One region of the Streptomyces sp. NPDC006235 genome, then DNA from elsewhere that is predicted to be linked to it. Evidence: riboswitches for the same ligand, from Rfam matches in the RefSeq annotation. Region 1 holds a riboswitch; each other region holds the start of a gene.

Evidence for each region. A riboswitch is a leader RNA that binds a small molecule or an ion and turns the genes downstream of it on or off. The one in region 1 is predicted to bind thiamine pyrophosphate.
Region 2: linked by a shared signal. The riboswitch ahead of thiC (phosphomethylpyrimidine synthase ThiC) and the one ahead of ABZ192_RS20340 (thiamine ABC transporter substrate-binding protein) in region 1 are both predicted to bind thiamine pyrophosphate.
Region 3: linked by a shared signal. The riboswitch ahead of thiO (glycine oxidase ThiO) and the one ahead of ABZ192_RS20340 (thiamine ABC transporter substrate-binding protein) in region 1 are both predicted to bind thiamine pyrophosphate.

What each region holds. Positions count from the first base shown of each region.
Region 1 is NZ_JBEXSR010000016.1:71,423-74,692, forward strand. It holds gene ABZ192_RS20335 (iron ABC transporter permease) at 1-694, opposite strand, end outside; gene ABZ192_RS20340 (thiamine ABC transporter substrate-binding protein) at 757-1,794, opposite strand; TPP riboswitch at 1,919-2,025, opposite strand; gene rlmN (23S rRNA (adenine(2503)-C(2))-methyltransferase RlmN) at 2,066-3,172, opposite strand.
Region 2 is NZ_JBEXSR010000037.1:84,929-88,198, forward strand. It holds gene ABZ192_RS32725 (YibE/F family protein) at 1-1,500, opposite strand, end outside; TPP riboswitch at 1,573-1,762, shown strand; gene thiC (phosphomethylpyrimidine synthase ThiC) at 1,755-3,270, shown strand, end outside.
Region 3 is NZ_JBEXSR010000003.1:8,967-12,236, reverse strand. It holds gene ABZ192_RS04160 (helix-turn-helix domain-containing protein) at 1-107, opposite strand, end outside; gene ABZ192_RS04155 (FAD-dependent oxidoreductase) at 185-1,426, opposite strand; TPP riboswitch at 1,586-1,697, shown strand; gene thiO (glycine oxidase ThiO) at 1,695-2,864, shown strand; gene thiS (sulfur carrier protein ThiS) at 2,861-3,061, shown strand; gene ABZ192_RS04140 (thiazole synthase) at 3,064-3,270, shown strand, end outside.

The DNA.
Region 1 (3,270 bases):
TCAGCACGGCCGCCGTGGACAGGTCGAAGATCTCCGACGTCTGCCGGTAGATCTCCACCTCCAGCGTCGAGAAGGTCGGCCCGCCGAGGATCTGGACGACGCCGAAGGAGGTGAAGGTGAACAGGAAGACCATGAGCGCGGCGGCGGCCACGGCGGGCGCGAGCGCGGGCAGCGTGACCTGCCGCCAGGCCCGCAGCGGCGACGCGCCGAGCATCCGTGCGGCCTCCTCCTGCCGCGGGTCGAGCTGCGCCCAGAGCCCGCCGACGGTCCGCACGACGACCGCGTAGTTGAAGAAGACGTGCGCGAGCAGGATCGCCCACACGGTGGTGTCCAGGCGGACGCCCCACAGCTCGTCCAGCAGCCCGCCCCGACCGACCAACGCGAGGAAGGCCGTACCGACGACGACCGTCGGCAGCACGAACGGCACGGTCACGACCGCCCGCAGGACCTGCTTGCCCGGGAAGTCGAAGCGCGCGAAGACATACGCGCCGGGCAGCGCGACCAGCAGCGTGAGCACCGTCGAGACGACCGCCTGCCAGGTGGTGAACCACAGGACGTGCCGGACGTCGGACTGCGCCAGCACCTCCCCGATCCGCCCGAACCGCCAGACCCCGTCGGCCTCCAGACCGCGCGCGACGATGGCGGCGACGGGGTAGGCGAAGAAGACCGCGAAGAACGCGACGGGCACGGCGATCAGCCCGAGCCGCGCCGCGCTCCCGCGCCGGTCCCTGCGGACGGCCGCTTCGGTCGGTCCGGTTACCTCAGTACGAGTGAAGTCCACGACTTGACCCACTGGTCACGGCGGTCGGCGATCTTCGCCGGGTCCATGGTCTCCGGGTCCTTCGCCTGCGGCCCGTACTTCTTGAACTCCGGCGGCACCTGGGCGCCCTCGCGCACCGGGTACACGTACATGTTGAGCGGCATGTCCTCCTGGAACCGCTCGCTGATCAGGAAGTCGAGGAGCGCCTTGCCGCCCTTGGTGTTCTCGGCGTTGCTCAGCAGCCCGGCGTACTCGACCTGCCGGAAGCAGGTGCCCTGCGCGACCCCGGTCGGTGCCGCGGCGGGCTTCGGGTCGGCGTAGACGACCTCGACGGGAGGCGAGGAGGCGTACGACACGACGAGCGGCCGGTCGCCCTTGGCCTTCTTGCCGCCGGCCGAGCCGGAGAACTCCTCGTTGTAGGCCTGCTCCCAGCCGTCGACGACCTTCACGCCGTTGGCCTTGAGCTTCTTCCAGTAGCCCTCCCAGCCCCCGTCGCCGTACTTCGCGGCGGTGCCGAGCAGGAAGCCGAGGCCGGGCGAGGAAGTGGAGGCGTTCTCGGTGACCAGGAGGTTCTTGTACTCGGGCTTGACCAGGTCGTCGAAGCTGCGCGGCGGGTCGAGCTTGTGGTCGGCGAAGTACTTCTTGTCGTAGTTGACGCAGATGTCGCCGGTGTCGATGGGCGTGACCCGGTGCTTGTCCTGGTCGGCCCGGTACTCCGGCGCGATCCGGTCCGAGCCCTTCGCCTCGTACGGCTGGAACAGGCCGTTGTCGAGGGCGCGGGACAGCAGCGTGTTGTCGACGCCGAAGAAGACGTCGCCCTGCGGGTTGTCCTTGGTCAGGATGGCCTTGTTCACGGCCTGCCCGGCGTCGCCGTCCTTGAGGACGTCGACCTTGTAGCCGGACTGCTTCTCGAAGGCCGCGATGACGTCCTTCGAGGCGGCCCACGAGTCGTGGCTGACCAGGGTCACGGTCTTGGAGTCGCCGGACCCCTGGCCGCCGTCGGACGACCCGCACGCGGCGAGCGTTCCGGCCATGCCGAGCCCGACGGCCACCGCCGTCAGCCGCTTGATGTTGTGGCTCACTGGATTCCTCCTGGAGGACCAGGAGAAGACGCGGCCCTGCCCGGGATCTCTGGGAGTCCCGGGCAGGGCGCAACAGCTCGAGTGATGACCGATCTCCCTACCCAGAATGACCTGGGCCAGGTTCGGAGGGTCTGCGGCCGTGTGCCGCACTCTCAGCGCTGTGGCGCTCCCCTGTCGGAATATGAAGGTGTCGGAAAATACGGTTGTGCTTACGCCGGTCAGACTACCGTTCGGTGGCCGCGAGCTGACCACACGCCCCGTCGATCTCCTGACCACGGGTGTCCCGGATCGTCACCGGCACACCATGGGCGGCGATGGCCTCCACGAACGCCTTCTCGTCCTCCGGCCGGGAAGCCGTCCACTTCGACCCGGGCGTCGGGTTGAGCGGGATCAGGTTCACGTGCACGGGCCTGCCCTTGAGCATCCGCCCGAGCCGGTCACCGCGCCAGGCCTGGTCGTTGATGTCCCGGATCAGGGCGTACTCGATGGACAGCCGGCGCCCGGACTTGGCGCTGTACTCGAAGCCGGCGTCCAGCACCTCCCGGACCTTCCACCGCGTGTTCACGGGGACGAGGGTGTCGCGCAGCTCGTCGTCGGGGGCGTGCAGCGAGATCGCGAGCCGGCACTTGAGGCCCTCGTCGGCGAACCGGTGGATGGCCGGGACGAGACCGACCGTCGAGACGGTGATCCCGCGCTGCGACAGCCCCAGCCCGTCGGGCTCGGGGTCGGTGAGCCGCCGGATGGAGCCGAGGACCCGGTTGTAGTTGGCGAGCGGCTCACCCATGCCCATGAAGACGATGTTGCTGAGCCGCGCCGGCCCGCCGGGGACCTCCCCGTCCCTGAGGGCCCGCATACCATCGACGATCTGATGCACGATCTCGGCGGTGGACAGATTCCGGTCGAGCCCCGCCTGCCCGGTCGCACAGAACGGGCAGTTCATCCCGCACCCGGCCTGCGAGCTGATGCACATGGTCACCCGGTCCGGGTAGCGCATCAGCACGGACTCCACGAGCGTCCCGTCGAACAGCCGCCACAGCGTCTTGCGCGTGGTGCCCTGGTCGGTCGACAGATGCCGCACGACGGTCATCAACTCGGGAAGCAGCGCCTCCTGCAGCCGACCCCGGGAGCCGGCCGGAATATCGGTCCACTGCTCCGGATCGTGCGCGTACCGCGCGAAGTAGTGCTGCGAGAGCTGCTTGGCACGAAACGGCTTCTCCCCGACAGCGACCACGGCCTCCTTGCGCTCGGCAGGAGTGAGGTCGGCGAGATGCCGCGGCGGCTTCTTGGCTCCGCGCGGGGCGACGAAAGTGAGTTCTCCGGGTGCAGGCATAACCCATCCAGTGTGGCAGATCAACTCTGGTGCCCCGGGTCGGAGCGGGGTGGGCCCGGTCACCTGTGATCGCCATCTGCCATGGCCAGGCCTCGGCT
Region 2 (3,270 bases), on a different contig from region 1:
TGCGAGGACCAGGGTGTTGACGACCGAGGCGATGTGGTCGCGGCCGATCCGGATCCCCGCGCGGTAGAGGCCACGCCAGCCCATGGTCGGGTTGGCGTCGTGCAGCTCCCAGACCGCCGACGTCTGCGTGACCGTCACGTCGTCGAGCACACCGAGCGATCCGATGATGACGCCGGCGAGCAGCAGACCGCTCATGTCGATCGTCGGGTAGAGGCCGTGGATCAGACCGGTGTTGTCGTCGGTGTTGCCGGTGAGCGCGGCCCAGTCGATGAACAGCGAGCCCAGAACACCGATCAGCAGCAGCGAGACGAGGGTGCCGAGCACCGCCACCGAGGTCCGGGCGGACAGGCCGTGACACAGATACAGGGCGATGAGCATGATGGCGCTCGCGCCCACCACCGCCACGAGCAGCGGGTTCGAGCCCTGAAGGATCGCGGGCAGGATGAAGAGGTTCAGCACCAGGAAGCTGATCGCCAGCGCGACCAGGGCCATGACACCGCGCAGCCGCCCGACGACCACGACGGCCAGGGCGAAGATGCCGGCGAGCAGCGCCATGGGCAGGCGGCGGTTGATGTCGGTGACCGAGTACTGGAGGTCCTTCGGCGCGGAGGGCTCGTAGGCGACCACGACCTCCTGGCCCTCTTCCAGCTGGCGGGACTGGTCCGGCTGGACGATCTCGGTGAAGGTACGGCCCTTGTCCTTGCCGCTGTCGACCCGGATCGTCGCCCGCTTGCAGGTGCCGTTCTCCTGCTGCACCGCGGAGGAACCCTCGGCGGTGGAGGTGTCGCCGGTCGGCGGGACACCCGAGGCGCCGGCCTCCTTGCAGCTCACCGCCACGACCTTGGTGACCGAGCCCTCCTGTGTCTGCCGGTCGAAGCCGACGCCGGTGCGCTCGTGCGGCGGGGCGCCGCCCGGCCACAGCACGGCGAGACCGACCAGCACGGCGGCGGCGAACGGGATCAGGACCGCCGCGATGACCTTGCGCAGGTGCATGGAGACGGGCGTGGCAGGACCGTGGTTGTGACTGTGCCCGTGCCCGCCGTCGGGCCCGTTTCCGTGCCCGTGCCCGTCGCCGCCACCGCCGTGCCCGTCGCCACCACCGTGTCCGTGGCCTCCACCGTGTCCGTGGCCTCCACCGTGTCCGTGGCCTCCACCGGGACCGTGTCCGTCGCCGTACCCGTCGCGTCCGCCGGGCCTGTCGCCTCCGCCGCGCCCGTACCCGTCGCCTCCGCTGTGCCCGTCACCTTCGCCGGAACCGGATCCGGAGCCGGTAGGTTGCCAGCCACCGGAGCCGGCACCGTACGAAGAGGCCGGACCGGCAGGACCGCCGTCCTGTCCGTTCCCCGGACCGGGCCGGTGTCCATGCGTCTGCCCGCGGGCAGGACCGAGCCCGCCCCCGGCGGCGAAATCGTGCTCGCGCCCACGGCCGTTGCCGTTGCCGGCGCCGGACCCGCGAGGCGGTTCGGGCGGTGGGTAGGGAGGACGCTGCGTCGTGGTCACCGACCGATCATCGCAAGAACGAGGGGGGCCCTCTGTTCACCGCGCCAGAATTGCCGCTAGCGTGGAGGCACCTTTTGTACACGCGGGAGCTCGGAGCACCGGGCTGAGAGGGCGCTGACCTCCGTCCCAGCGATGTTTCACATGAAACATCACCGAAGTCGAGTGATGTTTCACACGGAACGTCGGCAGACGGAAGCCGCTGCGTCGACCGCCGAACCTGTTACCGGGTAATGCCGGCGTAGGGAGTAGGTCTCATGACCAACAAGGACGCACGCACGCCTGCCTCCGTTCAGGACGCACAGTCCGAGGAGGCCGGGAAGTCCATCGGCTGGCACAAGGCGTACGTCGAGGGCAGCCGCCCCGACCTGCGGGTGCCGGTCCGTCAGGTGCATCTCACCAACGGGCAGTCGGTCACCCTGTACGACACGTCGGGCCCGTACACCGATCCGCTCGTCGACACCGACGTCCGCAGGGGACTGTCGCCGCTGCGGGAGAACTGGATCATCGCCCGTGGCGACACCGAGGAGTACGCGGGCCGGCCCGTTCGTCCGGAGGACGACGGCATCAAGCACACCTCGCCGCGCGGCGGCCTGCGCAACCTCGACGCCGTCTTCCCCGGCCGGCCGCGTCAGCCGCGCCGCAGCAAGGACGGCACGGCGGTCACACAGCTCGCGTACGCCCGCCGCGGCGAGATCACGCCCGAGATGGAGTATGTGGCCATCCGGGAGAACGTCTCGCCCGAGGTGGTCCGGGACGAGATCGCGGCGGGCCGGGCGGTGCTTCCGGCCAACGTCAACCACCCGGAGATCGAGCCGATGATCATCGGCAAGCGGTTCCTGGTGAAGGTCAACGCCAACATCGGCAACTCGGCGGTGACCTCCTCCATCGAGGAGGAGGTCGAGAAGATGACCTGGGCGACCCGCTGGGGCGCCGACACGGTCATGGACCTGTCCACCGGCCGCAACATCCACACCACGCGCGAGTGGGTGCTGCGCAACTCCCCCGTGCCCATCGGCACCGTGCCGCTCTACCAGGCCCTGGAGAAGGTCGACGGCCGGGCCGAGGAGCTGACCTGGGAGATCTACAAGGACACGGTCATCGAACAGGCCGAGCAGGGCGTGGACTACATGACGGTCCACGCGGGCGTGCGCCTGCCGTACGTGCCGCTGACGGCGAATCGGAAGACCGGCATCGTCTCGCGCGGCGGCTCGATCATGGCGGCCTGGTGCCTCGCGCACCACAAGGAGTCGTTCCTGTACGAGAACTTCGAGGAACTCTGCGAGATCCTCGCCGCGTACGACGTCACGTACTCCCTCGGCGACGGCCTCAGGCCCGGGTCGATCGCGGACGCCAACGACGAGGCGCAGTTCGCGGAACTGCGGACTCTCGGGGAACTCAACCGGATCGCGAAGCGTTTCAACGTACAGACCATGATCGAAGGCCCGGGCCATGTCCCGATGCACAAGATCAAGGAGAACATCGACCTTCAGCAGGAGATCTGCGATGAAGCTCCGTTCTATACGCTCGGCCCGCTGACCACGGACGTCGCGCCGGCGTACGACCACATCACCTCCGGCATCGGCGCCGCGATGATCGCCTGGTGGGGCACGGCGATGCTGTGTTACGTCACGCCCAAGGAGCACCTGGGCCTGCCGAACCGTGACGACGTCAAGACCGGCGTCATCACCTACAAGATCGCCGCCCACGCAGCGGATCTGGCCAAGGGACACCAGGGTGCCCAGGAGTGGGACGACGCGCTGTCCGACGCCC
Region 3 (3,270 bases), on a different contig from region 1:
ACCAGCTGCCGCACGCGCGTCACCTCGACGCCGAACTGTTCGGCGATGTCGGGGAGGGTGAGCCAGGCAGGGACGAGAGCATCGATCTTTGCGTCAATCTCGGTCACGGAAACCAGCCTGCCATCCCCCACTGACAGTCGGAAGCCGGGCCCGCCCACCTGGGCGGACCCGCGCGCCGTCCGAGCTACGCCGTGGCCGCCTTCAACGGCCTCGCCGGGTCCGTCAGCAACGCCGGATTCATCGGCGTGCCCGACTCGATCAGGCGGCGGCCCTGCGCCAGGTCCCGGGGACGGCCCACCGCCAGCAGCGCGACGAGCCGGTCGCCGCGCAGCCAGCAGACCGTCCAGGCCGGTCCGGCCGGGTCGCCCCGCCACAGGGTCGTGTCGGCGGCCGCGTGGTGCCCGGCGTACTGCACGAACCGCCCGAACTGCTCCGACCAGAAGTACGGCACGGGGTCGTAGACCGCGGGGGTCTTCCCCGAGGCCCGGCCGACGATGTTCACGGCGACCGTGCGCGGCCCCTGGAGGGCGTTGTCCCAGTGGTGCACCAGCAGGCGCTCGCCGTACCGGCCCGAGGGGAAGGAGGCGCAGTCGCCGACCGCGTACACGTCGGGCACCGACGCACGCAGGTGCTGGTCGGCCACGATCTCGCCGTGCGTGCCCAGCTCGATCCCGGAGCCGGCCAGCCAGGCCGTGGCCGGACGCGCGCCGATGCCGACGACGACCGCGTCCGCGGGCAGCCGCGCGCCGTCGTCGAGAACCACCGTGCCGGGCTCCACGCGCTCCACGCGCGCGTGCGTCCGCAGCACGGCGCCCGCGTCGGCGTACCAGCGGGCCATCGGCGCGGCGACCTCGGCGGGCAGGGCCCCGGCGAGGGGCCGTTCGGCGGCCTCCACGACGGTCACCGCGCAGCCCGCCTCACGCGCGGCCGTGGCGAACTCCGCGCCGATCCAGCCGGCGCCGACGACCACGATGTCGTGCCGTCCGGCCAGCACCGGCCGCAGCCGCTCTGCGTCGTCCAGGGTGCGCAGCAGATGGACGCCCGGCACGCCCTCCGCCCCGGGCAGCCGGATCGGTTCGGCACCGGTCGCGACGACCAGGACGTCGTACGGCACGGGCCCGTCCTCGGTGTCCAGCTCGTGGTCGCCCGGTCGCAGGCCCCGCACCTCGCAGCCGAGCCGCAGCTCGATGCCCAGGGCCTCGAAGTCGACGTCGAAGGCGGAGCCCTCGGCCTTGCCGAGCAGGACGGCCTTGGACAAGGGGGGCCGGTCGTAGGGCTGGTGGGGTTCGGCGCCGAGCAGGCTCACGGTGCCGGTGAAGCCCTGCTCGCGCAAGGCGACCGCGGTCTGGACACCGGCCATCCCCGCGCCCGCCACGACCACGCGCCGGGGCGCGGACGAACCTGGTTCCTGCGTCTGCTCGCTCACCTGATCACCATAGACAACTGACATTTTGTCAGTCAGTGCTCATACCCAGTGACCTGCTGCACACGCGACCGGGGCGAGGACCCGGCCGTCGCGGGAGCGGGACGTGGGGTGGCTCCCTTACTGCGGCACACGGCAGCGGGCTAGGGTGGGTGGCCAACGCAATGCACTCGCGGGAGCCCGGACGCACCGGGCTGAGAGGGAGGCTGGCGGCCTCCGACCGTACGAACCTGATCCGGGTCATGCCGGCGAAGGGAGGGGCTGGACGCCCATGTCGCGTACGCGCACGTCAGACGTCCTCGTCATCGGGGGCGGGATCATCGGCCTGGTCACCGCGTGGCGGTCCGCGCAGCGCGGGCTCGCCACGGCCGTGGTGGACCCGGAGCCGGGCGGCGGGGCCGCACAGGTGGCGGCCGGGATGCTGGCCGCCGTCACGGAACTGCACTACGGCGAGCAGACCCTGCTCGGGCTGAATCTGGCCTCCGCCCGGCGCTATCCGGACTTCGTGGCCGAGCTGACCGAGCAGACCGGCCACGACCTCGGCTACCGCCGGTGCGGCACGCTCGCCGTGGCCCTTGACGCCGACGACCGCGCCCATCTGCGCGAACTGCACACTCTGCAGCAGCAGTCGGGCCTGGAGTCGCAGTGGCTGTCGGGGCGGGAGTGCCGTCGCCTGGAGCCGATGCTCGCGCCGGGCGTGCGCGGGGGGCTGCGGGTCGACGGGGACCATCAGATCGATCCGCGGCGGCTGGCCGGGGCGCTGGTCACCGCGTGTGAACGGGCCGGTGTGGTCTTCCACCGGGCGTGGGCGGAGCGGCTCACCGTCGCGCGGGACCGGGCCACGGGCGCCGTCACGGACGACGGCACTCCGCTGGAGGCCGGGCAGGTCGTCCTGGCCGGGGGCAGCCTCAGCGGGCGGCTCGCGGGCGTCCCGGAGGATGCGCTGCCCCCCGTGCGGCCGGTGAAGGGGCAGGTCGTACGGCTGACCATGCCGCGGCGGCACGGGCCCTTCCTGAACCGCACCGTGCGCGCGGTCGTGCGCGGCAGCCACGTCTACCTGGTACCGCGCGAGAGCGGCGAGCTGGTCGTCGGGGCGACCAGCGAGGAGATGGGCTGGGACACCACCGTGACGGCGGGCGGCGTGTACGAACTGCTGCGCGACGCGCACGAGCTGGTGCCGGGCATCACCGAGCTGCCGCTCACCGAGACCCGGGCCGGACTGCGCCCCGGCTCCCCCGACAACGCGCCCCTGCTCGGCCCGACCGGGCTGGAGGGACTGCTGCTGGCCACCGGGCACTACCGCAACGGCGTCCTGCTCACGCCGGTCACCGGCGACGCCATGGCGCACGTCCTGGCGACGGGCGAGCTCCCCGAGGAGGCCCGTCCCTTCACGCCGAAGCGCTTCAGCACCGCCACCGCACTCACGGAGCAGCCCGCATGAACATCTCCGTCAACGGGGAGCCCCGGGAGGTCCGGCCCGGTACGGCTCTCGACACCGTCGTGAAGTCCCTCACCGCCGCGCCGTCCGGTGTGGCCGCCGCCCTGAACGAAACCGTCGTCCCGCGCGCGCAGTGGCCGTCCACGCCCCTGACCGAGGGTGACCGCGTGGAAGTCCTCACCGCCGTCCAAGGAGGCTGACCATGGCCGACGATCCGTTTGTCCTCGGTGGTACGTCCTTCACGTCCCGCCTGATCATGGGTACGGGCGGGGCGCCCAGCCTCGACGTGCTGGAACGGTCGCTGGTCGCGTCCGGGACGGAGCTGACGACGGTCGCGATGCGCCGGGTGAACGCCTCGGTGCACGGCTCGGTGCTGTCCGTCCTCGACAAGCTCGGCATCCGTGTCCTG